DNA from 2 places in the Fictibacillus sp. EA-CB0309 genome. Region 2 is predicted to be linked to the other one. Evidence: a T-box and tRNA genes for the amino acid it is inferred to sense, from the RefSeq annotation. Region 2 holds a T-box; the other holds one or more tRNA genes.
The links. The T-box of region 2 lies ahead of lysS (lysine--tRNA ligase). A T-box ahead of a tRNA ligase gene usually reads a tRNA of that ligase, here a tRNA-Lys.
Positions count from the first base shown of each region.

Region 1: it has a tRNA-Lys gene. The T-box ahead of lysS (lysine--tRNA ligase) is inferred to sense a tRNA for this amino acid. The anticodon was not compared.

Region 1 is NZ_CP169271.1:53,108-64,336, forward strand. It holds rRNA gene ACEWFH_RS00285 (23S ribosomal RNA) at 1-244, opposite strand, end outside; rRNA gene ACEWFH_RS00290 (16S ribosomal RNA) at 472-2,019, opposite strand; tRNA gene ACEWFH_RS00295 (tRNA-Ile) at 2,206-2,282, opposite strand; tRNA gene ACEWFH_RS00300 (tRNA-Gly) at 2,292-2,365, opposite strand; tRNA gene ACEWFH_RS00305 (tRNA-Pro) at 2,374-2,450, opposite strand; tRNA gene ACEWFH_RS00310 (tRNA-Arg) at 2,456-2,532, opposite strand; tRNA gene ACEWFH_RS00315 (tRNA-Leu) at 2,566-2,651, opposite strand; tRNA gene ACEWFH_RS00320 (tRNA-Leu) at 2,702-2,785, opposite strand; tRNA gene ACEWFH_RS00325 (tRNA-Lys) at 2,801-2,876, opposite strand; tRNA gene ACEWFH_RS00330 (tRNA-Gln) at 2,934-3,008, opposite strand; tRNA gene ACEWFH_RS00335 (tRNA-Asp) at 3,024-3,099, opposite strand; tRNA gene ACEWFH_RS00340 (tRNA-Glu) at 3,134-3,208, opposite strand; tRNA gene ACEWFH_RS00345 (tRNA-Ser) at 3,212-3,302, opposite strand; tRNA gene ACEWFH_RS00350 (tRNA-Asn) at 3,306-3,380, opposite strand; gene ACEWFH_RS00355 (SprT family protein) at 3,557-4,015, opposite strand; gene cmpA (cortex morphogenetic protein CmpA) at 4,112-4,234, shown strand; partial or broken gene ACEWFH_RS00365 (Tex family protein) at 4,283-6,409, opposite strand; gene ACEWFH_RS00370 (hypothetical protein) at 6,462-6,662, opposite strand; gene ACEWFH_RS00375 (PP2C family serine/threonine-protein phosphatase) at 6,753-7,361, opposite strand; gene sigB (RNA polymerase sigma factor SigB) at 7,358-8,149, opposite strand; gene rsbW (anti-sigma B factor RsbW) at 8,115-8,597, opposite strand; gene ACEWFH_RS00390 (STAS domain-containing protein) at 8,594-8,926, opposite strand; gene ACEWFH_RS00395 (PP2C family protein-serine/threonine phosphatase) at 8,989-9,996, opposite strand; partial or broken gene ACEWFH_RS00400 (anti-sigma regulatory factor) at 10,008-10,408, opposite strand; gene ACEWFH_RS00405 (STAS domain-containing protein) at 10,411-10,767, opposite strand; gene ACEWFH_RS00410 (STAS domain-containing protein) at 10,784-11,229, opposite strand, start outside.
Region 2 is NZ_CP169271.1:3,153,882-3,174,498, forward strand. It holds gene ACEWFH_RS17705 (cysteine-rich CWC family protein) at 1-160, opposite strand, end outside; gene ACEWFH_RS17710 (winged helix-turn-helix transcriptional regulator) at 153-497, opposite strand; gene ACEWFH_RS17715 (GNAT family N-acetyltransferase) at 614-1,156, shown strand; gene ACEWFH_RS17720 (endonuclease) at 1,350-2,528, shown strand; gene mraY (phospho-N-acetylmuramoyl-pentapeptide-transferase) at 2,818-3,795, opposite strand; gene ACEWFH_RS17730 (serine hydrolase domain-containing protein) at 3,989-5,650, shown strand; gene ACEWFH_RS17735 (VOC family protein) at 5,738-6,106, shown strand; gene ACEWFH_RS17740 (DUF3600 domain-containing protein) at 6,151-6,807, opposite strand; gene ACEWFH_RS17745 (sigma-70 family RNA polymerase sigma factor) at 6,852-7,427, opposite strand; gene ACEWFH_RS17750 (NUDIX hydrolase) at 7,691-8,122, opposite strand; gene fdhD (formate dehydrogenase accessory sulfurtransferase FdhD) at 8,165-8,959, opposite strand; gene ACEWFH_RS17760 (Na-translocating system protein MpsC family protein) at 8,976-9,320, opposite strand; gene fdhF (formate dehydrogenase subunit alpha) at 9,658-12,585, shown strand; partial or broken gene ACEWFH_RS17770 (helical membrane plugin domain-containing protein) at 12,601-13,079, shown strand; gene lysS (lysine--tRNA ligase) at 13,265-14,812, opposite strand; T-box leader at 14,881-15,155, opposite strand; gene ACEWFH_RS17780 (hypothetical protein) at 15,197-15,739, opposite strand; partial or broken gene ACEWFH_RS17785 (dihydrofolate reductase family protein) at 15,906-16,400, opposite strand; gene ACEWFH_RS17790 (amidohydrolase family protein) at 16,445-17,302, opposite strand; gene ACEWFH_RS17795 (GNAT family N-acetyltransferase) at 17,316-20,435, opposite strand.

The DNA.
Region 1 (11,229 bases), 810 kb from region 2:
TCAGGAAATCGCATTTGCTTTCTCTTCCTCCGGGTACTTAGATGTTTCAGTTCCCCGGGTCTGCCTTCTCATACCCTATGTATTCAGATATGGATACCATCCCATTACGGATGGTGGGTTCCCCCATTCGGAAATCCCCGGATCAATGCTTACTTACAGCTCCCCGAGGCATATCGGTGTTCGTCCCGTCCTTCTTCGGCTCCTAGTGCCAAGGCATCCACCGTGCGCCCTTTCTAGCTTAACCTTATATGATGTTTACACATCAAAGATTCTTGCTTGGCGCAGATTGTTAAATCTGCCTTGCATATTGTTTGGATGTCGATATCTAGTTTTCAAAGAACATAGAAAATAACCTTTTCAGAATGAATCATAAAAAGTGTTATTTAGTTGAGAGTTAGTTCTCTCAAAACTGAACAAAAGAAGAATAGGTGTACTTACGAAACAGTCGAAGCTGTTTCATAATCTCCATAGAAAGGAGGTGATCCAGCCGCACCTTCCGATACGGCTACCTTGTTACGACTTCACCCCAATCATCTGTCCCACCTTCGGCGGCTGGCTCCCAAAGGGTTACCCCACCGACTTCGGGTGTTACAAACTCTCGTGGTGTGACGGGCGGTGTGTACAAGGCCCGGGAACGTATTCACCGCGGCATGCTGATCCGCGATTACTAGCAATTCCGGCTTCATGTAGGCGAGTTGCAGCCTACAATCCGAACTGAGAATGACTTTTTGGGATTGGCTTGGCCTCGCGGCTTCGCAACCCTTTGTATCATCCATTGTAGCACGTGTGTAGCCCAGGTCATAAGGGGCATGATGATTTGACGTCATCCCCACCTTCCTCCGGTTTGTCACCGGCAGTCACCTTAGAGTGCCCAACTGAATGCTGGCAACTAAGGTCAAGGGTTGCGCTCGTTGCGGGACTTAACCCAACATCTCACGACACGAGCTGACGACAACCATGCACCACCTGTCACTTTGTCCCCCGAAGGGGAAAGCTCTATCTCTAGAGTGGTCAAAGGATGTCAAGACCTGGTAAGGTTCTTCGCGTTGCTTCGAATTAAACCACATGCTCCACTGCTTGTGCGGGCCCCCGTCAATTCCTTTGAGTTTCAACCTTGCGGTCGTACTCCCCAGGCGGAGTGCTTAATGTGTTAACTTCAGCACTGAGGGTGGAACCCCCAACACCTAGCACTCATCGTTTACGGCGTGGACTACCAGGGTATCTAATCCTGTTTGCTCCCCACGCTTTCGCGCCTCAGCGTCAGTTACAGGCCAAAAAGCCGCCTTCGCCACTGGTGTTCCTCCACATCTCTACGCATTTCACCGCTACACGTGGAATTCCACTTTTCTCTCCTGCACTCAAGTCTCCCAGTTTCCAATGACCCTCCACGGTTGAGCCGTGGGCTTTCACATCAGACTTAAGAGACCGCCTGCGCGCGCTTTACGCCCAATAATTCCGGATAACGCTTGCCACCTACGTATTACCGCGGCTGCTGGCACGTAGTTAGCCGTGGCTTTCTGGTTAGGTACCGTCAAGGTACGAGCAGTTACTCTCGTACTTGTTCTTCTCTAACAACAGAGCTTTACGACCCGAAGGCCTTCATCGCTCACGCGGCGTTGCTCGGTCAGGCTTTCGCCCATTGCCGAAGATTCCCTACTGCTGCCTCCCGTAGGAGTCTGGGCCGTGTCTCAGTCCCAGTGTGGCCGATCACCCTCTCAGGTCGGCTACGCATCGTCGCCTTGGTGAGCCGTTACCTCACCAACTAGCTAATGCGCCGCGGGCTCATCTGTAAGTGTCAGCCGAAACCGACTTTCAAAAAAGAAACATGCGTTTCTTCTTATTATCCGGTATTAGCCCCGGTTTCCCGGAGTTATCCCCGTCTTACAGGCAGATTACCCACGTGTTACTCACCCGTCCGCCGCTAAATCAGAGGAGCAAGCTCCTCTTCATTCGCTCGACTTGCATGTATTAGGCACGCCGCCAGCGTTCATCCTGAGCCAGGATCAAACTCTCCATAAAAGTGTTTGTCTTGCTCGTTTTTAAAACTGACGGAATTAATTTAATTCCTTACCTATTTCTTTTGTTCAGTTTTCAAAGAACTTTTTGGCTTGTCTTTTTTCGAGACAGCTTTATCATCTTACCGAATCAATGTTATAAAGTCAAGCTCTTTTTTAAAATCTTTTTTTGATCATTTTTACGATCATATGGTGGGCCTAAATGGACTCGAACCATCGACCTCACGCTTATCAGGCGTGCGCTCTAACCAGCTGAGCTATAGGCCCGTAAAAAATTGGAGCGGGTGATGAGAATCGAACTCACGACCAGAGCTTGGAAGGCTCTTGTTTTACCACTAAACTACACCCGCATAAAGAATGGTCGGGAAGACAGGATTTGAACCTGCGACCCCCTGGTCCCAAACCAGGTGCTCTACCAAGCTGAGCCACTTCCCGAAATATGGCGCGCCCTGAGAGATTCGAACTCCCGACCTTTTGATTCGTAGTCAAACACTCTATCCAGCTGAGCTAAGGGCGCCTATTCAATGCATTATATGTTATTTGTAAAAGTTGGTGCGGTCGAGAGGACTCGAACCTCCACGGGGATACCCCCACTAGCCCCTCAAGCTAGCGCGTCTGCCATTCCGCCACGACCGCGCGGCTAGATGCCAGCGCATGAGCACTGCAACTTATTGAGAAAATTAATATGGTGCGGGTGAAGGGACTCGAACCCCCACGTCAAAGACACTAGATCCTAAGTCTAGCGCGTCTGCCAATTCCGCCACACCCGCATATTAATTTGAAAATGGTGAGCCATGAAGGACTCGAACCTTCGACCCTCTGATTAAAAGTCAGATGCTCTACCGACTGAGCTAATGGCTCTTACTGTTAATAAGGTTTAGTGTTTGTATCTTAAACACTCATCTTAAAAATAAAAAATGGCTGGGCTAGCTGGATTCGAACCAACGCATGTCGCAGTCAAAGTGCGATGCCTTACCGCTTGGCTATAGCCCAACACCTTAGAAATAATGGCGGACCCGACCGGGGTCGAACCGGCGATCTCCTGCGTGACAGGCAGGCATGTTAACCACTACACCACGAGTCCATCAATCTATAGGTATTGCTTTTATGAAAGTATATGGTGACCCGTACGGGATTCGAACCCGTGTTACCGCCGTGAAAGGGCGGTGTCTTAACCGCTTGACCAACGGGCCAGATGGCAGAGAAGAAGGGATTCGAACCCTCGCACCGCGTTAGCGATCTACTCCCTTAGCAGGGGAGCCCCTTGAGCCACTTGGGTACTTCTCTGTATGGCTCCACAGGTAGGACTCGAACCTACGACCGATCGGTTAACAGCCGATAGCTCTACCACTGAGCTACTGTGGAATGTCTTTTAAGGACAATTAATATCATAATTGTTTCAGCGTCAGATGTCAACCCGTTTTCGAAGTTTTTTTCTGAGCCGTTATCGCTTTAGCTACCTTGTTAAGAAAGCTATGTAAAAGGTATGTCTAACAGCGACTTTATTAAATTACCACATACCTATAATCGAAGTCAACACCCTATTTTAAAGAAACCTGTTTTAATTTTCCTCGGCACTTTCCGCATACATACTTTTTCGTGTCAATTCTTCTCTTTCTTTTATAGGACTGCATACAGTCTGCGCAGATATAGTGATATTTATAACTCTCTGTTCTTCTTTTTTCAGGTATGGACTGACAGAAGCGAGAGCCGCCTACTTTATTTAGCCAATACTTAAAATCGTAATCACCATGCTTATACCCTTTACCTTCAATATGCATATGGTAGTGCACAAGCTCATGTTTAATGACCCCAATCAATTCGTCCATGCCGAATGCCTCGTAAAGATGCGGGTTCATTTCTATGTCATGAGATCTTAAAAGATATCGTCCTCCTGTTGTTCGCAGCCTTTTATTAAATCTGGCTCTGTGCCGAAACGGTTTATCGAAGAACTGAAGAGAAATTTCCTCGGTAAGTTTTTGTAATTCCACGTCAGTCATGGTCAAGCTCCTTACATTTCAAGTTCACATCAACAAGCTTCTATACATAGACTAATACACAAATAACGGATTGGGAAGTTCAAGGAGGTTCTCTATATGCCAACATGGTTTAAAAGACAGCTCCGTCGTGCTTATTATCAAAAAGATCGTTACCAAATCCGCTTACTTAATCAGTGCTGGTTCTTTTATAACAAAAAACACTCCTCCAGTGAAGAGTAATTTACTGGAGAAGTGCTTTATCTTGTTGATGTTTTTTCGGTAGTTGTTTTATTTAGGAGCAATCATCGTTAAGGCGATTCGTTGTTTAGCTACATCTACAGAATCTACCCATACGGTTACGACTTGTCCTACACTTACAACATCCATTGGGTTCTTTATGAAACGATTTGTTAATTTCGAGATATGCACAAGCCCATCTTGTTTTACACCAATATCTACAAATGCTCCGAAATCAACGACGTTGCGAACGGTTCCTTGCAGTTCCATCCCTTGAGATAGGTCTTCCATTTTAAGAACATCTGTTTTAAGCACTGGCCCTGAAAAAGCATCACGCGGATCTCTTCCTGGTTTAGTAAGACCCTCAATAATATCTTTTAAAGTCGGTACACCAATATCCAATTTTTCAGATGTGGCATCAAGCGATATGTTATTTAATTTTTCCGCCAGAGCTTCTGAACCTATATCAGCAGGAGTAAATCCGAGTTCTTTTAACAATGCTTTCGTCGCTGGATAGCTTTCTGGGTGAATGCCGGTTTGATCAAGAGGCTGATTTCCATCAACCACTCGCAGAAACCCGATACATTGCTCATACGTTTTCGCACCGAGTCGCGGAATCTTCTTAAGTTCTGTTCTGTTTTTGAATTTCCCGACTTCATTTCGTTTTACGATAATGTTCTGTGCGACTGTTTTGGACAACCCCGAAACATATTGAAGCAATGAAGAAGAAGCTGTGTTTACGTTAACCCCTACTTGGTTAACGGCAGTCTCCACCACAAATGAAATTTCTTCCCCAAGTCTTCTTTGGGAAACATCGTGCTGATACTGGCCAACTCCGATAGACTTCGGGTCGATTTTCACAAGTTCTGCTAACGGATCTTGAAGTCTTCGTGCGATAGATACAGCACTTCTTTCTTCCACTTGAAGGTCAGGGAATTCTTCACGCGCTACACTTGAGGCCGAATAAACACTCGCACCCGCTTCGTTTACAATGACATAGGCCACTGATTTTTCGAGGTCTTTTAACGTTTCAGCAATAAACTGTTCTGTTTCGCGTGATGCGGTTCCATTTCCAATCGCAGCAATTTCAATGTCGTATTGATCGATCAACTTTTTCACAACAACAGCAGATTTTTCTACCTCTGATCGCGGCGGTGTTGGATAAATGGTTTGAATATGCAAGACTTTTCCCGTTTCATCCACTACACCTAGCTTGCATCCTGTTCGGTATGCAGGGTCGACACCAAGAACAACTTTCCCTTTCAACGGAGCCTGCAATAAAAGGCTTCTTACGTTTTCAGAAAAATATGAATCGCGCGTTCTTCCGCTTGCTCAGTTAGAGCGGTTCGGATTTCACGTTCAATAGAAGGAGAAATTAATCGTTTATATGCGTCTTCCATCGCTTCGCGTATATAAGCTGCCGCTGGCGAGCTGGAACGCTTGATCGTTTTTCTCTCCATCTTAGAAAGAATTAATTCTGATGGAGTTACGATACTTACTCTCAAAATATTTTCTTTCTCGCCGCGGTTAACCGCCAAAACACGATGTGGAACGATTTTTCGGATCGGTTCTTGGTATTCGTAATACATTTCGAATACTTTTTTCTCATCATTTTCGGTATTCTTGCCATCTGTTTTGATCTCGCCTTTAGTAAATGTATCTTCGCGGATCCATTTTCGCATATCCGCGTCATCAGACAGCATTTCAGCAATGATATCTTTTGCCCCTGTTAGACTATCTTCAGCTGAAAGCACTTCTTTTTTCGTTTATGTATGCCGCAGCTTTTGTTAGTGGATCATCATTGTTTTGTTCCAACAGCCAATGTGCTAGTGGCTCAAGTCCTTTTTCTTTGGCTACCGTTGCCTTAGTTCTTCTTTTTTGTTTATAAGGACGGTAGATATCTTCTAAATCTTGCAGCTTTTGAGCTTTCGAAATAGAAGCTGTTAATTCTTCAGTAAGTTTTCCTTGTTCATCGATAAGACGAATGATTTCTTCTTTTCGAGTCGCTAAGTTTTGCAAGTACGTCCAACGATCCATGATGTCTTTGATCTGCACTTCATCCAGACCGCCCGTTAATTCTTTTCGGTAACGTGCGATGAACGGGACCGTATTTCCTTCTTCTAAAAGAGCAATAACCTGATTAATTTGTTTGCCTTTTACATTTAGTTCTTGTTCCATTGTACGTAATGCTTGTTCACTAATAGGTTGTCCCAATAAGAACACTCCTTTTTCAATCAATTACTACTATTATAAACCAATGAAGTTGCTCCGTAAAAAAGTGAAGGCTTCTTTTTCGTATCCAACGATGCTTTTGGAAGTGGTTGATTTCCGCTCCAGATGCTCGCTTTCCACGGGGCGTGCGGTGAGCCTCCTGCCGCTTTGCGCCATTAGGAGTCTCCACCTGACCGCTCGTCCCGTAGGAGTCTCGCAACTTGCACTTCAATCAACTTGCAAATGAAGAGTGAAAAAGATTCAAAAACAAAAAACACCATCCTAAAATCTTGATAAGGATGATGTTTAGCTAACTAATATTTACTTGGCCTACGATGCATGTAGCATCGTCGTTAATATCTTGTGGCAATCCACTTATAAAAATGACAGACTCTTTTGGAGAAATCATTTTCGTTAAGAGTGATCGACTTTGTGTATGAATATCCATGCCATCAGAATAAAGCATTAATGTTAACTCTTTTTCAAACTTGAAATCCTGTACTTTAAATCGCTCAGGCTTCCCTACTAGAAAACCTGCCTTCGTTAAAGGGTGTATGGCTCTTTGTCTTTCAGCAGAGATCATAAAACGGATGTTACCTACACCTGAATAAGTGGCTGTTTGATTTTTGTAATCGACTTTAACAATTGCGATTACAGCACCTCGAGTATGTCTTAACCCCTCGTTACAAAGATGCATCAGCTGTTCCACTGATTCATGATGATGCTGATCAATTATGTCAGTAGCAGCTCCTGAAGCTTCTTTCGCCATTTTGCCGCTTCCTAAACCATCTGCAACCGCGCAAATCAAATAATCTTCCGTTTCTTTCACATAAAAACTATCTCCGCAAAGATCATTTCCCTTTTTAGGTTTCTGGTAAGAGGAAACAGATGCTCTGCTAAATTGATAGTGTTCGATCATCTAAGCGCCTCCGAGGGTGATACTCGCAACGCTTCTTTTAGTTTTTCTAACGCTCTTCTTTGCAATCGGGAAACATGCATTTGGGATATGTCCAGACGTTCCCCTGTTTCCTTTTGGCTTAAGTTTTCAAAATACGTACACTGCAGGATTTCACGTTCACGTTCAGAAAGAACAGCAAATGCTTTCTCCAAAAGTAGCCTTTTATCGATTTGATCGAAACCATCATCATTGGATCCAACTAAATCGAGAAGTGTAACCGTACTACCCTCTTGGTCCGCTTCAATAGAACTATCCACGGATAGAGCTTGATAACTTTTACCCATTTCCATCGTCTCTAGAACTTCTTCTTCTGAAACTTCCAGAAACTCAGCAATTTCAAAGATTTTAGGTGACCTTTGCAAGCGAGTCGTTAATTCTTCAACGGCTTTCTTGATTCTCGGACCTAGTTCTTTAATACGGCGCGGTACATGCACACTCCATGTTTTATCACGAATAAAACGTTTGATTTCTCCAACAATTGTTGGAACGGCAAATGATTCAAAAGATCTGCCAAACGTTTTGTCGTATCTTCTAAAAGCAGCAAGCAGTCCGATCATACCTACTTGAACTAAATCATCATGGATGCTTTTCCCTTTAGAAAACTTTCGTGCAAGAGAATGTACTAAGTCTTGATACTGCAATACAAGATTTGTTTGAATTTCTTCGTTTTTTGGATCTTGCTGTAATTCATCAATCCATGCATAGACCTGTTCTTTACTGTGAAGGCGCTGGTGAGATTCTGTCGACATGTTCCTCCACCTCATCTCTGTGAAGATACTTTGTCATCATTACAACGACACCGGCTTCACTGCTTATTTCTACCTTGTCCATTAGTGTATCTATCAGAAAGAGGCCTAAACCTCCCTCATGCAGTTGATCAACTGATTTACCATCTACAGGGCCAAGATCTTTAGAGATAGATTCAACGTCGAAACTCTTTCCTTGATCGACAACCGTAATTTCCATGCGGTCATCATGTATATTGCAGCCAATGCGAACTTGGCCTTGATCTCCTTCTGTGTAAGCATGATTTACAACATTCGTTACAGCTTCTGAAACAGCAATCTTAATATCTTCAATTTCATCAAACGCAAAACCCATGCGGTTTGCCAGACCAGATATCGTTAATCTGACTACTCCCACATAATCCGGCTTTGCCGGAACGTTCATTTCAATATAGTCGGACGCTGTTCTCATAGCGCCTCCCCCTTTACTCCGCTTTCGATGTCCATTACCTCAGTTAAACCGGTAATTTCAAAGATACGTTTAACGCGTTCTGTCATGCCTCTTAGCTTTAATGAGCTATTGTGGGCTTTAGAAGACTTTAAAGCTCCTACAAAAATACCCAATCCCGTGCTGTCCATATATTCTATACCAGAAAGGTCGACGATTACGATGTTCCCTTCTTTTTCAGTTAACGGAAGCATGACTTCTTTAAGTTTCGGAGCCGTATATGCGTCTACTTCCCCAGTAAGATTTAATTCATATGTTTCATTTATTTGGCCTTGATTAATTTGCAAATTCATTTGTTTTTCCCCCCAAGCTTTGTATGGAACCATAAGGTACCTTTACCCTAATTGAACACTGTTTAAACCAGTCTTTTTAAAATAATTAAAGTAAAATCATCTCTGAGCTCGAACCCTTGAAGCCGATCCAACTCCTGAAATACATTCTCAACAATTTTTTGAGAGGGTAGATCCATATATTTACGAATGAGAGAAACAATTTCTTCTCTTTCAATAAATCCTTTGCTTGTCCTGCACTCGGTCACTCCATCTGAGAGCAAGATGACCATATCTCCAACTTCTATCTCCTTTTCATACGGATGATAGGTTGTTGTGCGAGAAACCCCCAGAACAAGGCCTTTAGCAATAAGATCGTGGAACTTATCTTCTTTTGCATGATAAATAAATCCTGGTTCATGACCGGCACCTGCATAGAAGAACTTATGGCTTTCCGGTTCATATACACCATGGAACATTGTAATGAACATGTTGCTATGAACATTTTGTTCAACAACACGGTTTAAGTTTTCCAGCAGGAGATGAGGTTTCATCTGTTCTTCTGGCAGGCTGTCCATCGCGTATTTAATCATAGACATACAGAGTGCAGCGGGTATGCCTTTACCGATAATGTCAGCTACAGCGACACTAAGACTATTGCCGCTTTTAACAAAATTATAATAATCGCCATTCATTTTTTTAGCAGGAACGCTTACAACGCCTATGTCCAACTCGTTAAAGTCAGGTACATCGCTAAGCAGCAATGTTTGCTGCATGCTTGCGGCAACTTCAATTTCTGATTCCAGCTGTTGCTGTTTATCCCGCAGACTTTGGTGTTCGCGGTAAGCAAAGCCATAACCAATCATAGATTCAAGCAGAAAGTCAAAAGAATCTCTCATCTCTTCTGACATATCCGGGAAAAGCTCGTCCATTACTTGAATGTGCAAGCTCACTAAATCTTCAGGTGAAATCTGCTGCTCCAATAGTTTCCGGCTAAATTGCTGGGCTTTATAGAGTGTCGTCTCGGTTTTGGCTTTTAGATAGACTGATAATAAATCTTGGTAACGTTCCGTTAGTGCGTCCTTTGCAGTCAAGAGCTCTCCTCCTAACGAAGCCATTTAGTAGCAGATATCTCCGTTCCCACGTCAACCGTGGATTCAATAGAGAATTCATCCATTAAACGCTTCACACCTGGCAATCCAGCTCCTAATCCGCCGGAAGTTGTATAGCCGTCTTCCATAACTTTTCGGATTTCTCGGATTCCAGGACCATTATCTAAGGCTACGATTCGCAGTCCTTTTTTCCTAATTGATCGATTGGTTCAATGCAAATCTTTCCTCGGCCGGCATACAAATAAATATTACGGGCGAGTTCGGAAATCGCTGTTGTTATTCTGGCTTGATCAACATTTCCGAAACCAAGCTCTTTAGCCATGTTTCTTCCAAGTTGACGGGCACTTACGATGTCCCATTCATTGCGTACTTCCACACAGGATTGGATGTCCATAATCATCCCTCCAGTTCCAGACGCAATTTATCAAGCCCCTGTTCTAAGTCAAGTGCTGTCGAAACTTCCCTCATTGAAATTCCAAGGTCAATTAAAGTAATAGCAACCGCAGGCTGTATTCCTGTTAATACAACTTGAGCTCCCATCAACTTTGACATCCTCACGACATCTCCAAGAACTTTTGCTATGAAGGAGTCAATCATGTCTACTGACGTTAAGTCAATAACAACACCCTTTGCCCCTGTATCGTGAATTTTGTTAAGCAAATCCTCTTGAAATTGAAGGGCTGTTTGATCGTCCATTTCTACTTGAATAGTGATCAATAAATATTCGTGCAATTTTAAAATAGGAATCCTCATTTTTTCCCCTCACTCCCTATTTATTGCTAATCAACTGCTGATTTGTGATCTCCAATGCATTTTCCATGCCTTTTTGAAGAGTGCTCTTCGTAGGGAATAGACTTAAATCGATACCCAGGCTTACAATGGTCTGTGCAATTTCAGGACGTATTCCTACTAGGATACATGTTGATCCTAATAAACGCACAGCATCAGCTGCTTGAATAATATGATGGGCTACCATCGTATCTACGACTGGTACTCCTGTAATATCAATCAGCACAACTTCTGAGCGATATTTAATCACTCCATTTAAAAGGTTTTCCATGATCAGCTTCGCGCGTTCCGTATCGATTGAACCAATCAGAGGCATGACGCTGATGTTTTTGAAAACCGGGATAAGCGGAGCGGAAAGTTCTAATAATGCTGTCTTTTGAACAGAAACGGTTCTTTCCCAAATCTGAGATGAGTTTTCTATCACTC
Region 2 (20,617 bases):
CATCCACACATTTTTGACATACACATGTATTGCAGTCTGAAGCCGCTTTCTCAAGGAGTAGTGGGGCAATGGTGACATTCATGCACCAGCATGTTTCAGGTTTGTCTCCGTTAGTTATAGCACAATGGTTATCTTCTTTACACAAAGGGCAATTAGACATCGTTTTTCAACCTTACTTGCATGCCTTTTCCCCATTTTGCTAATGACTCTAAGGAAGGAACTAGATCCTCTCCAGCTTTTGTTAAGGAATATTCCACTCGTGGCGGAATCTCCATGTATTGTTTACGAATCACCAATCCCTGGTTTTCCATTTCTTTTAACGCCTGAGACAAGACCATGTTCGTAATTCCCTCTACATGCCGTTTCAGTTCGTTATAGCGCAGCGTTTTATTTTTCCATAACGCCCATATGATTGGAAGCCTCCATTTGCTCCCGATTAGCGTGAGGGCGAATGTTAATGGGCAGTCTTCTTTCCTCTTATATCCTGTCTCGTTCATCGCGAAACTCCTTTAATCAGTTTTTACTGACTTAGTAAGAAATTACTGCATACTTGTTTTCCTTTTTCTATGTAATAAAATTATAGCGTAATTACCTAAGCTGAGGAGTGAAGAAAATGGATTTGAAATACGAGATTCTTCCTGATCATCATATTGAGCTTTGCCGAGATCTCTGCAATGAACTTATGGATTACCAAAAATCAAAAGCCTGCATAACTCCTGAATTATTTGACACGATGAGTTTTGAAACACGATTGATCCCTTCAGTTAAGAAGGCATTACATAACTACATTGTCATTGTAAAAGATGGTGATGAGATTGTTGGTTATGTTTATTCAAACATCTCTCCAAAAGAAGTTTATTCGAGTGAGTTTGCTACCTTTTTTGATATGGATTCGGTTAAAAAAGAGCTTGTCGGCTGCCTGTCTCAGTTTTATATAAAGGAAGAATACAGACAATACGGTGTCGGATCTACACTCTTTAATATGTCTATGAATTGGCTTCGTAAATTTGAGGAGGTTGAAGATTACTTTATCTATGTTTCCAATGGGAATGATGATGCATTGGAGTTCTATCAGCGTAAAGGATTTTCAGTTAGCCATGAAATATTAGATGGATTTATAACGGTTTTACGCAGTAATAAAGTAAGTGGAATTTAAAATTCTTCAGTGATTTTAGGTCAATTTGACTGTTTTTCCGCCCTTCATTACTTCCTCCCTTTGTAGCTAGTTTTCTAGTTTTACAAATCTGTAAAATGAAGTTAATAAAAAGATTGTAGAATAAACCTGTTTCACCAGGATTTAGTAGTTTGTGCTGCAAGGGGTTAAAATTAAATTAATGGAGGCGTTGATGATGAAAAGGCACCGGAACAAGAATTTCCTTTCGCTTTTTTCAGTTGTGATTGCTTTAGTCGTAAGTTCTTTAGCATTCATCCCTACTCTTCAGGCTGCCGGTGACGGTACGTGGTCGAGTCCGTATTCTGTTTCTCAAAGCATTTCTAATCAAAACAATTCTTTAAAGACCGTACAAGGTTATGTTGTGGGACAACCAACTGCAACAACAACGGTTGTAACGAGCAATTATCCTAGCGATTATGCGCTAGCATTGGCCGACAGTGCCTCTGAAACAAACACGGCAAACATGGTCTATGTTCAGATTCCGTCTGCTTTCCGTTCACAGTTCGGATTGAAAACTAATCCAAGTTTAAAAGGACAATCTATTAAAGTAACAGGCTACCTATCTGCCTATTTTTCACATGCTGGTTTAAAAGATCCAACAGCTATGGAAAAAACATCGGGTACTACACCAACTGACCCGCCTACTGATCCAACCGATCCGCCTGCATACGATGAGTCATACTATGATACGGCTCAAGGGAAAACAGGTGCAGCACTAAAGACCGCTCTTCATAACATCATCGATGACCACACAGAGCTTTCGTATTCTGTCGTTTGGGAAGCGTTAAAAGTAACCGATCAAGATCCGAACAACAGCAATAACGTCATACTGCTCTATACAGGCCGCTCACAAAGCAAAACATCAAATGGCAGTAACGTAAACGATTGGAACCGTGAGCACGTTTGGGCAAAATCTCATGGTGATTTCGGAACGACGATGGGCCCTGGCACGGACATCCACCACCTTCGCCCGACTGATGTTAGTGTAAACAGTTCCCGCGGTAATCTTGATTTCGATAACGGAGGCACACAGCACACTGAAGCACTTGGAAACTACTATGATAGTGATTCATGGGAACCACGTGATTCGGTAAAAGGTGACGTCGCGCGTATGCTGTTTTATATGGCAGTCCGCTATGAAGGAGACAGTGGTGAGCCTCAGCTTGAACTCAACAACAACGTGAATAACGGAACCGCTCCTTACCACGGAAAAATGTCTGTATTGCTGCAATGGCACCTGCAAGATCCCGTTGATAACTGGGAACGCAATCGAAACAACATCATTTATGAACAATTCCAGCATAACCGCAATCCGTTTATCGACCATCCGGAATGGGCTGAGGAAATCTGGTAGATTTGATAGGAAGACGATTTGAAAGGGCTCACTTCGGTGGGCTTTTTTTGTTGTTAATTTGTAAATAAATGGTTAACGTGAATATATTTCAATTAACGTGAAATTAAATGAATTAATGTGAAATTATTTCAATTAATGTGAAATTGTTGCTTGCTAACGTGAATATATGGAGCAACTTCATATATAGATGAAGCCATGTCTTTTCTACGACTACATAAAAGACTGTAATCCTCTTCAGAAACACATAACAACTAAAAAAGAGAGTGACACACGATACGTGTCACTCTCTCTACATAAATACCTCATAATAGAATAAACAAATGCCGCATGCTGCCCAAGAAACCATGGCGAATACCGTGACGATCATGTTTTCCGACCATCCGTACTTAATACCGTAATGGTAATGAATGGGTGTGAAACGAAACAGCTTCTTTTTCGTCCGTTTAAAATAAGCCACTTGAATGATGACAGAAAGCTGTTCTGCAAGATAGATAATGAACAGAATGGGAATTAAAATCTCTACGTTTTCGATGATGGCGAGAAACGATAAGGTTCCTCCAATCGCGAGTGAACCTGTATCCCCCATGAACGCTTTTGCCGGATACAAGTTATAGATTAAGAATCCTAGAATTGTAGCAATCATCACCAAGCAAAAGACTTTCACTTCCGTATACTCACTGATTACAAAGAAAAAGAAGTATGTAGGAATGGCCACCATGCCGAGGAGCCCGTCCATGCCATCGGTAAAATTGATTGCATTCGCCGTCCCGACAATAAACAGTGTAATTATGATTAGATAAATGATGTAAGGAAGAACAATGTTCAATGATTCCGTCACCCGGATGCTTGTATCAATGTCGAAAAGATCGATGCCGACATATAGGAGTAGAATGGTGAACGCGAACTGAAACTTTAGTTTTGTCTTTCCTGATACTCCGCCAGGATCTTGTTTTGAAGCTTTCCAAAAATCATCTAGAAATCCAATAAAACTAAACAATATAAACGTTGCCACTAGAAAGAGCATAACTGGACTAGTCGTGTAATAATAAAGCGCGACGAAAATCCCTACAAAAAACACACTTCCTAACATCAAAGGTGTTCCCTTTTTTCTTGATGATCTGCGGGAAGCTCCACTCGAATAGGTTGCGTGAGTTTTAATTTCTTTAAAGTTAAAATTACTAGAGGCGCTATGGTAACGGTTAACAGAAACGTGATAAAAGCAGGTGTTAGCTGTAAAAACATAACTGCGGTCTCCTCTCTTATTTATCCACTGTAACTATTCGAGAAAAGATGAGAAGTTCCTCTAAATTGTAGGGGGTCTGACCCCGGGTCAGACCCCTACAATTTAGACACAATTTAGATAGGAAAATGTGCTGTGGGACTTCCGAGTGATAGACACCTTTCGCACGGATTGCTACTGTTATAAAGTGTAAGAATTTTCAGAATAAGGAGACGAACATATGAGAGGAAAACGTGTTTTAGTTTGTACCATGTTAAGTACAGCCATGCTTTTATCCAGTGTAACCCCTATAATTTTTGCTGAGAGTTCTTCAAAAGAAAACCACGTGAGACCAGGTGATTGGAACCGCCCTGTTCCCTCTTCAGCTGTTCTTCACCCGGGAACTCCTGAAAGCGCTTCATTAAAACGTGAGCCGCTTAACCAGATTGATCATTTTATAGCGCAAGAGATGGAAAAACGTACGATGCCAGGTGCTGTTGTACTCGTTGCGCGCAGCGGTAGTATCGCAAAACATGATGCTTATGGCTATTCAGCTCGTTACACAGATGACAAATTTACCGAGATGGACAACCCTGTTGAGATGAAGAAGGATACGATCTTTGACATCGCATCAATTTCCAAGCTTTTCACGACCACCGCCGCGATGCAACTGTATGAACAAGGAATGTTTGACTTGGATGATCCTGTTGGCAAGTACATTCCAGAGTTTAATGAAAACGGAAAAGAAAACGTTACGATTAGGCAAATCATGACACACACTTCAGGCTTTGTCGCTTGGATACCGCTATATAACATGGGAACCAATCGCGAAGATCGCCTGCAGATTGCACTAAAGTATAAACTCAATAAACAGCCTGGCACGACCTATACATACAGTGACCTTAACTTGATTACACTTGGCGTTTTAGTTGAACGCCTCACAGGGCAGCGTCTTGATGAATATGTAAAGAAAAACATAACAGAGCCACTCGGGATGAAGGACACGATGTACAACCCTCCTGCAGAGCTCCGTGAACGTATCGCAGCAACAGAGTATCAGCCAAACATCGGACGAGGTATGGTTTGGGGCAGCGTTCACGATGAAAACGCTTGGAGTCTTGACGGAGTTGCTGGTCACGCTGGTGTTTTTTCAACTGCTAATGATTTAGCAGTCTTTGGCCACATGATCTTACAAAAAGGAAAATATGGAGGGACTGAAATCTTACAGCCTGAAACGGTTCGCTTATTAACAGAAAATCAGCTTCCACAGTTCCCAAGCAACTCTCACGGACTTGGCTGGGAGTTGAATCAAGGCTGGTACATGGATTCTCTTGGAAATGAAGAAACACTCGGCCACACCGGATATACCGGTACATCCATGGTCGTGTCGCCGAAAAATCAAACGATTGTTCTGACGTTAACGAACCGCGTCCATCCTTCACGAGCAACGGTTTCCATGAACCCGATCCGACGCAAGGTTGCTCAGCTTGCTGGTGATGCAATCTCTGTACCAATGGAGCATAAGGATAAAGCATGGTTTGCTGGATATGGCGATAATTTGAAGAAAAGTTTAACGTTTGCTGTAGGTGAAGAGCAGCGTGTGCTTCATTTTAATAACTGGTTTAGCATCGAGAATGGCAGTGATAAAGGGCTTCTTCAGGTTTCTAGTGACGGTGAAACGTGGACTGCACTGCCGAACGCTTTTACCGGAAAAGAAGAAAAATGGAATCACGAGAAAGTGGAATTACCTGAAGGAACAAAACTGGTTCGATTCCTCTATCAAACAGATGCTTCTGTAAACGGTAGAGGTTGGTATGTGGATGATGTGTATGGCACAGATTCTGATGGTGAGAAGAAACCGTTAGACGTAAAAGAAAACCAATGGGAGGCACGCAGCTGGTAGTCTTTTTTTAAACCTAATGGTCTTTCAGGAGGTTTTTTATCGGTTTATAGAGAATGAACGGGTAAGAAACATTTGGAGGAATTTTAGATGAATCAGCCACTTATTCAAGAAATGCATTACTTTAGAATGCCCGTTACAGATCTTCAGGAATCTGTTAAATGGTACACCGAACGTTTAGGATTTCAATTAAACCATCGTAACGAGAACTTGGCCGTTGTGGAATTACAATCAGGTCCTCTATTAATCTTAGTGAAAGCAGATCAAAGCTCTCGGGGACATTTTACGGTAAACGGACAGAGTGAATTTTCTGTTGCATTTACCACTTCTGACATCCAACAGCTTCACTTCTCTTTTAAAGAGCAAGGGATACAGGTCGATGAGATGAAGGAAGACAATGGTCATCTCTATTTTCACTTTTTTGATCCTAGTGGAAACAAACTTCAAGTACATAATTAGGAAGCGGAAGAGCAGTTCTTTAGAAAAAGAACTGTCTTCTGTGCCTAGTTTTTGTCTCTTTCAGCTTGTTGTAAACCGTAAACATAATCCATTCTTTCTTTTGCGATTGTAAATGGTTCTTGAAGCTCTGAAGGCAAACTTTTACTCGTAACGGGGCCCTCGCTCGTATCAATCTGAGCTTTTGCAAGGATCGTTTCATACGTCATAAGTGCATCGATAAAAAGTTTATATTCATATGATGTTAATAATTCTTTGCTAGAAATATCTCCGTTCAATTCATCAAAATAAGGTTGGAGTACAAAGGATATTTCCTTCAACTTTTCTTTTTCCTCTTTTGCCATCAAATCATAATTAATATTTCCGTACCTGTCTCCGTATTCTACTTTTGCATCCGTTAAAACATTTAATGCTTGTCTAAATTTTTCATATTCTGTATCACCAAGGTCACCTTTCGCTTGTGAGAGCTTTGCATTAAAGACCATATAACCCTCAAGTGTAGCAGATGCAACGTGTTTCTTAACATTCTCAAAGGATCCATAAACTCCATCCGCCAATATGGATTGGTAGGCGAATGCGCTAGTCGGAATAATAAACAATGCGATGAGTAACGCAGCTACACGTTTTTTCATTCCCAGCCCTTTATTTGCAGCCATTTGATTCAATACTCTACTTTTTAACTCAGGTGGCGGACTAATTTTCATAGCCTCTTCTTTTAAAGCATTTTTTAGTTGATTGACATGTTCCACTAGACATTTTCCACCTTTCTTAAAAAAATGTTTTCCGTCTGTTCATGTTCTCGTAGTTTTTTTAATCCTGCATGAATTCTGGATTTCACCGTTCCAAGTGGTAATTTCAAAATGGCGGCTACCTCTTCTTGTGAATGTTCATTGAGATAGCGTAAAATAATGACTTGCCTTAATTTATAAGGAAGTTGGTCAACGAGCTGAACAAGTTGTTTGTTCGAAAGTTCGTCCACTACTCCAGGGGAAAAATCTTCTGTGATTTCAATTGGTTGCTGTGATACTTTTTTGTTGTTTCTAAACGAAAGCCACCGTTTTCGTCGGTGAGCTGAGATTTGCTTAATTGCAATCCCTTTTAACCATGGCCGAAATGCTTTTTCTGTGTTATAACGACTTAAGCTCTTGAATACTTCCACATAAATCTCTTGAACAACATCTTCTACATCCGCTTTTTCTTCTAACAAAAAATGTACGGTATGATAAACATCATGAACGGTTTTTTCATAAAGCTCACCATATGCGTGTTTACTTCCAGATAGCGTACGTTGAATTAGCTCACCGTACTCGTTTTGGGTATACAATCGCACCCCTCCTTTACGTTTCACAATCTATTGGTAAGAACTTTCCATTTCGTTCGATTTTTTTCAAAAATAAAAAGCAGTTCCACTTCCTTTGAGGAACTACTTATTTCTATTTACTCAGTTTTTTCATGTGCTGTTCTGTAATAATTGAGTTTTGTTATTGAAATGAAGCCTTTTTGTAATCTAGGTTGATGAACATAGTGAGAAAATTGGAGCTTATGATTAAAAGTTCCAACCAGTGTGTGTATCATAATTGTACCGCCTTAGAAATCTTTAATTAATTGACGTAACTCCTTAGGATAAAGAATTTTGCAACTTGCTAAAATCTCCTCTTTCCTTATCCACTTAGCCACTGTTATCTGCTGACCTTCTGAAACAACAAAGAATTTTCTCGCATATAAACCAGGATCTTTAAATTCTACTAAATAAATCTGTGATATTTCATGCCCTATATTGTTATCGACAGTAAAAATATTCTCTACACAAGTTATGTAACGCATAACATTGATTTCAACGGCAAGCTCTTCTTTAAATTCTCGAATCAGTGTATCATCAGATTTCTCACCAAATTCAATAGTCCCGCCGATTGGACGATAATAGGTACCTTTTCCTTCTGAATGTTTTCCCTCTCGCTCTTCTAACAGTATATAGTCGTTATTTACTAAAATGCCGAGTGCATTGGCTCTTAGACGCAAGTTGAATCACTCCTATCATTGGTAATCACGTGAAAAATGGCTTCAACCCGTCACTATCCTCTCCGGCCTCGTATACACATTCATAGAATCGCCGCGGATAAATCCGACTGTTGTAATCCCCAGTTCTTCTGCCGATTGCAGTGCAAATTCCGTTGGAGCCGATTTAGAAAGCACGATCTCACACCCGATCTTCGCTACCTTCAACAAAATCTCCGACGAAATCCGGCCGCTAAACACAAGAATCTTGTCCCCTATAAAAATATCATTCTTTAAACAGTATCCGTAAATTTTATCTAATGCATTATGCCGACCGATATCCATTCGACTCAGCACGATTCCGTTCACATCACAAAGTGCTGCGTTATGCACACCACCTGTCTCTTGAAAAATGCCTGCTCCACTCTGCATCTCTCGCATCAATCGGAAACAGTCCTGAGGCGTTACTCTCACCCTCACTATATCCATCGATTTTGCCGTCAGCGCATCATTCGCAAACACAAATCCTTGCCGGCTCATCCCGCAACATGACGTTATGTATCTCTTATTCTGCAAATTTTGATAAAGTGGATTCAACCGATCTGTCGCCACATGAACATAGCTGCCGTCTTCTTGTATCCATATGTCTTTAATATCTTTATAGTTTCGGATGATTCCTTCTGATGCGAGATAACCGACCACCATGTCCTCTATGTATTCCGGGCTGCACACCATCGTCACGAACTCTTCCCCATTGATCTTAATTGTTACCGGAAGTTCAGTTACGATCGTATCTTCACTTCTTGTAGCGTTCCCATTTTTAAACTGCAGAATTTCACGCTTTGTTACAACAGGCTTCATGATGAGATCACCTCCACTAAGCAATCGGTTTATCAAATACAAACACGGAAACAGCCATATCCTCATCAACTTTAAAGTCAGAGAACAGATGAACAAACTTTGCTCCAGTTACATCTTCCAACCCTTCAGGCGGTGCTGTTGCGTATACGTCCTGAATGAGGCGTGTTCTTGCGGCATGCACCATTTCTTTGCCTTCTGCTGTTCGTGCAATGAATTTTTCAGTAGGTGTCAAATTTCCGTACATGGTTGAGATCGCCATGTTTTCAACAAAGACCGTATGAATTTTCTCAGGCCCTTTTCCTAGCAGATTCTTTCGCAGTTTGCGGATAATATCGTTGAAGTCATGCACTTTCTTAGACATTTGAATCATCACCACAGTTTCTCCATTTTTTACTAATCATACATGATGCACTTCCTTTTCGCACGTGATAAAAATTCAGAATGCGAGAATGCAAGTCTTATTGTCCTTTCCCATTGTAAACGCTATAATAAGAAGAGAAAAGTTGGAAGAAATCTAGTTGTTGCTGTTTTTCTTCTCACTTACCGAATTACATAATTTGATGGATTGGCCTAATTGCATGCTCTGCTATTAAACTATTCCACCATGAACTCGCATTTTCTGTACGTGTATAGAATTTGTGCTTTCGTGGTGGATTTTTTTGTACCTTCAAACGAAAGGAAGATTCTATTTGGATAAAATGATTCAAATCTCAATTGACGGAAACACGTACGAAGCCCCATCTGGTACGTCCATTCTCGATATTATTAATAAAAATGAACTTTCCCATCCTCAGATTTGCTATACCCCTCAAGTGGACCCGATTGAAACGTGTGATACGTGTATTGTTGAGGTGGATGGAAAGCTGATGCGTTCTTGTTCTACAATGGCGCTCGATGGCATGAGTATCGAGCGTTCATCAACACGTGCGAAGGATGCGCAAAATCAGGCGATGGATAGACTGCTAGAAAACCATCTTCTTTATTGCACGGTTTGTGACAACAACAACGGCAACTGTAAGCTGCATAACACAGCTGAATTGATGGAGATTGAACATCAAGCGGTTCCCTACTCGCCAAAAGAAGAGCTTGTGGATATTGACATGTCTCACCCGTTTTACAGATATGATGCAAACCAATGTATCACGTGCGGTCAGTGTGTGGAGGTGTGTCAAAACCTGCAGGTGAACGAGACCCTTTCGATTGACTGGGAACGTGAACGCCCTCGCGTGATATGGGATGCTGGATCAAGTATCGACGATTCCTCATGTGTCAGCTGCGGACAGTGTGTGACGGTTTGTCCTTGTAACGCCCTAATGGAAAAATCAATGCTTGGTGAAGCTGGGTTTATGACTGGTCTAAAAGAAGATCTACTCGAGCCAATGGTTGAACTTGTAAAAGAAATCGAGCCTGGCTATAGCGGTATTTTTGCCATCTCTGAAGTAGAAGCTGCTATGCGTGAAACTCGTACGAAAAAGACGAAAACGGTTTGTACGTTCTGTGGTGTTGGCTGTTCGTTTGAAGTGTGGACGAAAGGCAGAAAGATTTTAAAAGTAGAACCAAGTGAAGGTCCTGTAAACGCCATCTCCACGTGTGTAAAAGGAAAGTTCGGCTGGGATTTTGTTAATAGCGAAGAGCGACTCACTACACCACTTATTCGAAAAGACGGCGTGTTTGTTGAATCCACGTGGGATGAAGCACTTACACTGATCGCTGATAAGATGAGCTCCATTAAAGAAAAGCACGGCAGCAACGCACTTGGGTTTGTTTCTTCTTCTAAAATCACGAACGAAGAAAACTACTTGATGCAAAAGTTTGCCCGCCAAATCATCGGCACGAACAACGTGGACAACTGCTCGCGTTATTGCCAGTCCCCTGCAACAGACGGATTGTTCCGAACGGTTGGTATGGGTGGTGATGCTGGTACGATTCAGGATATCGCGCAAGCTGGACTCGTGATTGTCGTTGGTGCGAATCCAACAGAAGGACATCCGGTTCTTGCCACTCGTGTAAAACGTGCGCATAAACTTCACGGACAAAAGTTAATTGTAGCTGATCTTCGCAAACATGAACTTGCTGAACGCTCTGATATTTTTATGAGTCCAAAACAAGGAACAGATCAAGTATGGTTGATGGCCGTTACAAAGTACATGATCGATCAAGGCTGGCACGATCAGAAATTTATTGATGAGAACGTGCATTACTTAGAAGAGTTTAAGGAAGTACTTGAGAAATACACATTGGAATACGCAGAAGAAATTACGGGGCTTTCACAAGAAACGATTATAGATGTTGCGAAAATGATTCGTGACGCAGATGGCACATGTGTACTATGGGGTATGGGTGTAACGCAAAACACGGGCGGAAGCGATACTTCTGCTGCCATCTCTAACTTGCTACTAGCAACGGGTAACTATCGCCGTCCTGGTGCTGGCGCTTATCCATTACGCGGGCACAACAATGTTCAAGGTGCATGCGACATGGGTACCCTACCTGCTTGGCTGCCAGGGTATCAGCATATTACCGATGACGTTGCTCGTGCGAAGTTTGAAAAAGCGTATGGCGTAACGATTGATAGCAAACCTGGTAAAGACAATATTCAAATGGTCGAAGGAATCGGAACAGGCGAAATCAAATCGATGTATTTAGTCGGTGAAGATATGGCCTTAGTAGATTCCAACTCCAACCACGTTCATGAAATGCTGAGTCAGCTTGAATTTTTCGTTGTTCAAGATATTTTCTTAACAAAAACGGCACAATACGCAGATGTTGTATTACCTGCAGCTCCTTCCCTTGAAAAAGAAGGAACATTTACAAACACAGAACGCCGCGTTCAGCGATTATATCAAGCACTGCCAACAACAGGCGGATCGCGACCTGACTGGGAGATCATTCAGGCCATCGCAATCAGAATGGGAGCAGATTGGAACTACACTCATCCGAGTGAAATTTTTGAAGAGATGGCTGGGCTTGCACCACTCTTTGGTGAAGCAAACTATGACGTGCTAGAACGCTGGGGCAGCTTTCTTTGGGGTGATTTTAGCGGAAAAAGTACGCCGCTTCTTTACACAGAAGGCTTTAACTTCCCTGACAAAAAAGCGCGTTTCGCACTTTCTGACTGGATGCATCCAGCTGAGTTTCCGGAAGAGTTCGATCTTCATATCAACAACGGACGCATGCTCGAACATTTCCATGAAGGAAACTTAACGAACAAATCAAAAGGTATTCAACATAAAGTACCCGATGTTTTCGTTGAAGTGTCCCCTGCTCTTGCAGAAGAACGCGGTGTTATCGATGGGTCGGTTGTCCGATTGATTTCACCATTTGGTGCAGTCAAGCTGAACGCACTCGTTACCGATCGTGTTAAAAACAACGAACTGTATCTACCGATGAACTCGGTAAACAACGAGACAGCCATCAACTTTTTAACAGGTCCTGCGGTTGATCACCGAACACATACACCTGCTTATAAACAAACGAAAGTACGAATGGAAATCATCAGCCGTGAAGGTGAAGTGAAGCTTCCTGGAAATAATCCAAGAAATAAAAAGCGTTATCCGCAGAACGGTGTAGAAGTTCAGCGTAAATGGAACCGTCCAGGTTATGTTCACCTGACGGATGAAGTGTAAGGGGGCGGATACGATATGGCACAACCAACTACTGTTATTAAAAAGAGCGTGAAAACCGAGGAGCAGATCCAGCAAGAGAAGCTGGCTGAACTCCAAAAAGCATTAGCTGAAAAAGATGCTGCGCTCACAAAGACTCTCGATTTTATTGGTGAACTAGACAAGATTGGTGCATTAGAAGCGGCAAACTGTATGCTTGTCGCAAAAGACAAAATTGCAAGTATTGCGCTTGGCCAAGCAACACGTGAGCCTGTTACGAATATGATCAACAACCTGATGGGTGCTGCTGGCGTTTTGACGAAGATGGATCCTGAAGTAACCGCCAAGCTACTTGATAGTGTCGTTGCTGGCGTAAAATCAGGAGAAGATTTTGTAGAGAGCGAGAAGAAAGTCGGTGCTTTCGACCTTGTAAAGTCGCTAAAAGACCCCGATATTAACCGCGCGATCGGCTTTGGTCTTCATTTTTGAAGGGCATGGGGCAGGAATTGAAGAAGTAATTATGTGGAAAGGTGACGCTGTGGTGGCGTCACCTTAATGCATGTTGAGTTTGGACAGATTATTGCTTGAATCGGACAGATTATCCTCAAGATTGGACAGATTACAGAAGAGATTGGACAAATTATTACTTGAATCGGACAGATTATTGCTTGAATTGGACAGATTATGATTTCAAACCCTTAAGTCATTGCCCTAATAAAGCAATCAACCGCTCTCTCCCTACAGAATGAACAAGTAAAGGTATGCGGGGACCATTGTTGCTGTTCAAAACAAGCTCATAGATGATACTGAACAACCTTTTTTGGTTGTTTCTCTTCATTTTTGGATCATCCAAATGACAAACATCGTAAACTTTTCTCATCAACTCATCATCTTGTAGATCAGCTTCATTTTGTAGCACATTCACAAAACCTTGTACCCATCCTTTCTCCGTATTAGTCAATGACCCAATATATCCTTGATTTTTCTCTTCATTAACATGAAGCACTTTATCAGGACACCAGTTTCTCAGCCAATATTCCGCCCTCGCACAAACTCCTTCTACCTCTTCTAGCGTATACTCCTCACCAGTTCTTCTCAATACGTCACGAACTACTTGTGCATCAAAATTAACAAGCGGTAAGATGCTCGCTACATGACTAAACTTCGGTGTACGTTTCGGTTCACCCCTCACCACTGATAACTCCAGAGCAGTCCTTATCTCTTCTTTCAACTGCTCGCGTTCTGAACTACTAAACCTCTCATATTCTGTATAGTTTCGAATCACATCTTCATCCAATCCAATATGAAAAGGAGCGTTAGGCTGATACTTTGCAAACATGAAAAGGATTACTTCAGGTGTATAGATTTTCAACAGCTCCCCAGGTGTGATGTTGTTTCCCGAAGAACTCGACATTTTAGCACCGGTGCCTTTAATGCTGATAAAATCATACGGCTCATACTGGGGCGCTTGAAAATTAAAGATTTCAGAAACAATCTCCTTTGAAACTCTGTAGCTCCCCGTCGCCGATGAATGATCTCTCCCACCTGGTTCAAACACCACGTCCTCAGCCATCCATCTCATCGGCCAATCCACTTTCCAATTTAGCTTGATGTTTGCTGCAACAGATACTTCTATAAAATCTGAATGCCCACAACAACACGAGTAGCTTAATGTTTCACCCTGAAACTCTTTAACGTTCACAGTATCTTTGCCGCAAATTTCACAATAGACATTTACCGGATAAAAGTTTTCTCGCTCTGCAACACTTGGTTTCCCTGTCTTAAACGCCATTAAAATATCGTATATCTGCTTTCGCTGGTGAAGAGCATGAAGAATTTGTGCATTGTATCTTTTTGTTCGGTACTCCTCGCTTTGATAGATAAACTCGGGAACTATGCCGAACTGACCCAACGACTGTTCAAACTCTTTTTCAAAATGCTCTGCGTACGAATTGTGGCATCCAAACGGGCAAGGAATTTTAGAGTACGGCATACCTATATATTTCTCAAAAGACGCGTCCACGTTCTTAGGTACTTTACGAAATCGATCAAAGTCATCCCATGAAAAGATGAAACGTGTTTTCTTTCCTAGTTTTTGTAATGCCCTCACCACAAAATAAGTGGTAACCACTTCACGAAAATTCCCGATATGAACCGAACCGGATGGGCTAATGCCAGACGCACAAACAAAAGTCTCACGCTCTAGATTTTTTCTAATTAATTCTTCTGCTATTCGATATGCCCAATGCATAATGTAATCACTCCTCCATTTTTATAAAAAAGAAAAACAAAAAAGCCCTCACCCCCAAGATTATTCATCTTGAGGACGAGAGCTTATTTAGCATTCGTGTTACCACCTCAGTTTGTTAACATGTCGCCATGTCAACCTCTTCAGGTACGGCAATGAAAAACAATCACTTGCGTATACCCTATCTCTGTAACGGGAGATCACGTTGTAGTATCAGCAAAGATAACTCTGCATCCGTACAAAGCTCGGAGTCTTTTTTCATTAAGGTGATTATTGCTCTTTCCCACCCACCAAGAGCTCTCTGGAAATAATGTGTCTTAATTACTTTTCTCTTCATAGCCATAAATTGTTAAATTTTTATTAGTATAAGCAGTTTTGTGAAAGTTGTCAAAATTTTTTTCTGAATCTCAGCAGAAGAAAAATTCCTATACAAACAAAAAAGACAATTAACCCAACATACAAAAACGTATAATTCTTATCGTCATTTTGAACAGCTTCATTACTCGTTTTCACAATAGGCTTTTTTGTTTGCTTTTTGAGAAACTCCTCAAAATACGCTCTGTCTGTAACATTGTGATGTTGTACTTTACCACCGGATATCTGCATCATTCCATTTGGTCCTCCGACAGGAGTTAAATAGCTGAACTCCTTATTTTCATCAAGAAAAAGCAAAAACTCTCCGCCGTCTTTTTGAAATTCATCCGCCCAACCAACATCGTATCCATCAATACCTGCCCTTATTTTATGGGGTACATCTCCTTTATACACCTTTTGGATGTTGAATTCATAACTCGTAAAAACCATATTTCTTCCTTGTGGTTTACTCATAAAATTATACTGTCCAACTACAATCACTTCAGCTCTTTTATAAACTTCCTCAGGTTCAACTTCCGCCCAACTCGTAGCATGAGCTTCAGAATTTATTAACATTACGAATAAAAACATACTAAAGAAAATGATCGTTATATGTCTCACCACTTACGACCAGCCCCCTTTGATAATTAGTCGATAATGAACAATGATTCGTTTCACGATAAAAAAGGATAGAACCTTAAAGTTCCATCCTTTTATTAAATCTTATAAGTACATGCTTTACTCAAGAATAAATCACGTTATACGTTGGCTTAATAACTCCGTTGTCAAAGTGTTTCACGTCTATAAGTTCCAGCTTAATGTGAGGTTTCACTTCACCAAACAATGGCAACCCTTCACCAATCATCACTGGATTCACTTTCAAAACCACCTGGTCTATCAATCTTTCATTCAACAACGAACCTGCAAGCATGGCACCACCGCAAAGCCAGAGTTTGCCAGATTCCTGATCTTTAAGATTTTTAATAAACTCTATGCATGGAGCTAGAAAAGATGTAATGCTTTAAGTCTTTAAAAGTACTTGGCTCTCCTGGTTTTAGACCAAATTGAAATCCGTATTCATACGTCTTCCCGCCAATAAGAACGGCGTCATACCCCTTAACGTCTTCCAAAAAGTCTATACATGATCGCCACTATACAAAAAGATCGAATCGTCCGCTTTTTCATTGATATCCGCGATAAAGTGATCAACCGTAATATGATAGATTAATTTTGCCACTCAATCACACCTTTCAAAAAATTATACCTCTCACTATTACTCTATTATTTAAGGAAAGGTCTGATCTTCGGAAAGATTTTCACAGCCGTATTGTAAAATACATCCTCATGGTGCTCCTCAGGTATGATTTCCTTCACAAAATCAATGTAAGGCTGCACCGGCACGAGCGGCCAATCTGTTCCAAACAAAAACTTTTTATAGTTATCCGTGAACGTTAACGCATGACGTAAATGGTTGAAGAAGCGCGGTGAATCTTTGTATCTCACAATATCTTCCCGTGTTCCAACGACAAGACCTGAAAGATCCGCATACATGTTGCGATTCTTGTAAACAACCTCTGCTCCGTCCAGTGTCCACGGATCACCGAAATGAGCCATCATAAAATTCACATCACGGTGCATGACCGCTACTTCATCTAGCGTCAACGGATGTGAGTACTTCAATAACCCTCTCTCAGAATACGTATCTCCTGTGTGAAAGATGACTGGCAATCCGTACTTGGCAGCTAGCTTATAAACCGGCTGATACACTTCGTCATACGCATAATACGGATAATAACCGAGGTAGATTTTAATTCCGACGACTTCTGGCTTTTGCACCGTTTCCTCAAGTTCTGCTAATTCTTTTTCACCGAGATGGTACGGATTAATACCTGCACAATACACGACATTTTCAGGAATCTGTGAACCTAGATCGATTCCCATTGGCGTTGGGGCTAGAGGGTCTGGGAAACCCTCTACCTCTTTTTCCGTCAGCCCCATCGCAATGCCTAGTACAACGCCCGCTTCCTCATACTCCCTTACGATTCCATCATAAGAATAGTCCAGTTTGGACAGGTTCGCTGCTGTATGTTTAAAGCTCTCAATATTTGAAAAATGCATGTGCGCATCAATGATTTTCATGAACTCTTCCTTTCTAACTGAATGTGATCTTCTTTAAATCTTCTAAAGCTGTATCTGGAATCACTTTATTGTTAAATACATAAAACACTGGAGACGTAACATGGGTAGAGCCGTGCTCAAGGTTAAGCTTTTCCGCATATCCAAGCTCAATCACTTCCAGGTTGATATATGAATCTAAATACGTCGCGTTTTGATTTGCCACAATCTGCATCAGATTTTCATGATCATCCGAACCAAAAACAACACTGCGGTCAATTGACATCTCCTGCTCGCCTTTCCCGCCATAAACCATCGCCCACTCGCCGCTTTCACTTTGAAAGCTTCCCCAGCTCTTCGTAAGTTCTGGTCCAGGATTTAAGAAACAACCTGTGTAAAAATTTTTACCATGTAGATAGCTTCCCATATTTTGAACAATTTCCGTCGTATGACACAAAACCGGAACGCCTGGCAGCAATAAGAAATACTTATGAATTTCAAGCCCTTTGAACGTTTCATGCTTTTCATAAAATGTGGATATCTTCAGACCCTTCCACACGTTTCCTTTGCTGTCCTCTTTCTCTGCAAAATCAACCGTGCTCTTCTCTTTTAATAGAGAATTAAGACTCGTGCCTTCTACAAGACCCGCGATTCCTCCAAACCAAGGATTCCACCAAGATTTTGGTGCAGGCTTTGGAAACGGCGAATCCATCCACTCGTGATTTTTGTACTGAAGAGAGAATAATGATGGCGCGAACTGTGCTGAAGCAGAAATGGTTATTTCACCGTTATCCACACGCAACACTTCAAGATCACTCATCACCGTCTTCTCGAAATGAACCGGCAAATCCTTCATGACGAAAGCCGCCGATTGTCTCGTAATATCAATAGAGTCCAGATTCATTTTTGACGTTAAAACATGAACGCCTTTATCGCTTGGCAATTGTATGTCAAACTCAGCACTCGTCATTTCTTCATCTGACGCGAACAGGTGACTTTGCAGAATCTCGTCATCCATTTTCATTTCGATAAATCCGTTAAAGAAGGATGACTTGTAATCTTGCGCAACAGCCTTGATCTGATTGCCACTTACAAAAGGATTGCTGTTATTAACAGATAGCGTCATATGATTGGTTAAGCGCAGTGATGGCTTTTCATTCTTTTGCGTCGCATATTCTCTGAACGACTGCCACTCTTGAAAGGCACCGATCGTTAACGTAACAGGTTTTGTCTCGACCTTTTGATGAGGAGCCAGCTTTCCAAAATTATGTTCAAAGTACATAAACCAGTTAGAGAAATGTACCTTTTCATCGCTTGGCCACGAGATGCCCCTTGGGTTTTTCTGCCCTCGTAAGAAGATCCAGTTTTCAGTTAGCTTATTGTTATTCCAATAGGTTAAGAAGGAACCCATTGAGTCGTTTAGCTCGATATATTTACCTTCATACGGCAGAACAGCTCGATCAAGCATACGGCACATGATCGGAGAGTTTAACCAGACCTCTTCTGTGGTTTCCGCTTCACTCGTATTGGTAATCTCATAATGCTGTTCCACTAGCCCTTCGCTATATAACTTCACTACAGTTGAGAGTTGCAATCCGGGAAACGCTTGCGATTGATAGATTGCTCTAAATCCTGCATATCCTTCATCTAAAAGAGTTTCAAAGTTTTCAGGACGAAGGCGAGAGATTTCTTCTGAAAACGGCTTACCCAGCTTCGGCACCATAAAAGCCATCTTATAATCCACATCACCTTTACCCGGTATAATCCAATTGTTGAATTTATCAAGTCTCAATTGATATTGTCCATTGTACACGTGAAAATAAGCGTCACACTCACCTGTAAGTTTTGCTCCGATTCCTTTTAGTGCAATGCCTATCTTCTTCGTAAAATGAACAGCACTTCCATCCTTCTTGGATGCTTTTATCGGTAGATCGGCCGAATAAAATCCGTGTTTCAACAGTGTGAATGGTACAGGTATAGACTGTTTCGCTTTCGGTGCTAACGTAATACTTATACCCCGATTGTCGATGTGAACCAACTCTGATGGTGGAAGTTCAAAGCTAAATGTCACTTCTTCATTAAAGTTGTTTTCTAGATTCAAATACAGTGTAGAAAATTTTCCGATAAAACTAAGGTTTCCAGGCAATGTGCAGTCCAGTTTAACAGGATACTTAGGTCGAATTCCTACTTTAAATTGCGCTTTCTTACCGTTGATCGTAAGCTGAGAAGTCACAGCCGGATGCGTTCTCCACACACTTTGTTCTTCTGTAATCGGGTTCACTTTAAAAGGAATTTCAATACTTTCCTCTTGTTGAACACTTACTTTTGTTGAAGATTCAAATTGAATATTCTTGTCGTTCATTCCTTTAATTTCAACAGCTAACGTCTTACCCGATTTATTTGTGATGTGATATTGAACCGTATAGTCAGATCCAAAAACAAGGTCAAAATTTTCTACGGTCGCTGAGATACTATAGTCGTCTGTTTCAATGGAACGAAGACCTCTTCCAAAGCGCTCAAACTCCATTTTCAAGTTTCCAAGAGTATCATGTTCCCACGAATACTCATAAAAATGAAACTCATTTTCCTTGTTGCCGTCTGGAACAGTCTCAATTTTTCGGTTGCTATTTTCGTACCAGCGTCCGTCGGCAAAATAATCTTTTACAGCTTCAGTCTGCATAACAGATGGCATAAAATTCATTAAATGAGTCGTATCATCTCTGTCTTCCCAGAAGAAACCACATTTTTTATAAAGTGGAACTGCCTTCGTGTTACCCGGCCATGTGTAAAGATCCAAACGCGGCCACTTCATTTCAATGGCTTTTTGAAGTGCTTTTAGTACAAGCTTTTTGCCAATCTTCTTGCCGTGATAGTCACCTCTAACGTTCAACAGTGGAATGTAGAGTGCTCCTTCATCTTCACGATACTCACCTAGACTGCAATAACCCACTACTTTGTCGCCATCGAGGGCCAAATATAAATGGAGGTTCGTTGAGTTCGATTCCTGTTTCAATACTTGTTCTTCTGTCATGATAGAGTTTCCGCCACCCCAGCCGTCTTGGCTCTTATTCCACATTTCAGCCACTGCAGCAGCATAGCTCGAATCATATTCTACAATCGTGATTTGATCGGTCGTTTGCGTGTTTAGTACTTCCATTTTTCTAGCCTCCAGTCGATTTTTATAATTTCTTCCCGTTAGTTACTCCACCTTTTTTTGTGTGATTTTCTGAATTGAATCATGTTCAACACTCCTTTTTCAATGTAAAAAAGCCACCCATAATGCTTGGGTGACTTTTCGTAAATTGGCTAAATAAGCACAAAAAGGCCCCAGAATGCATA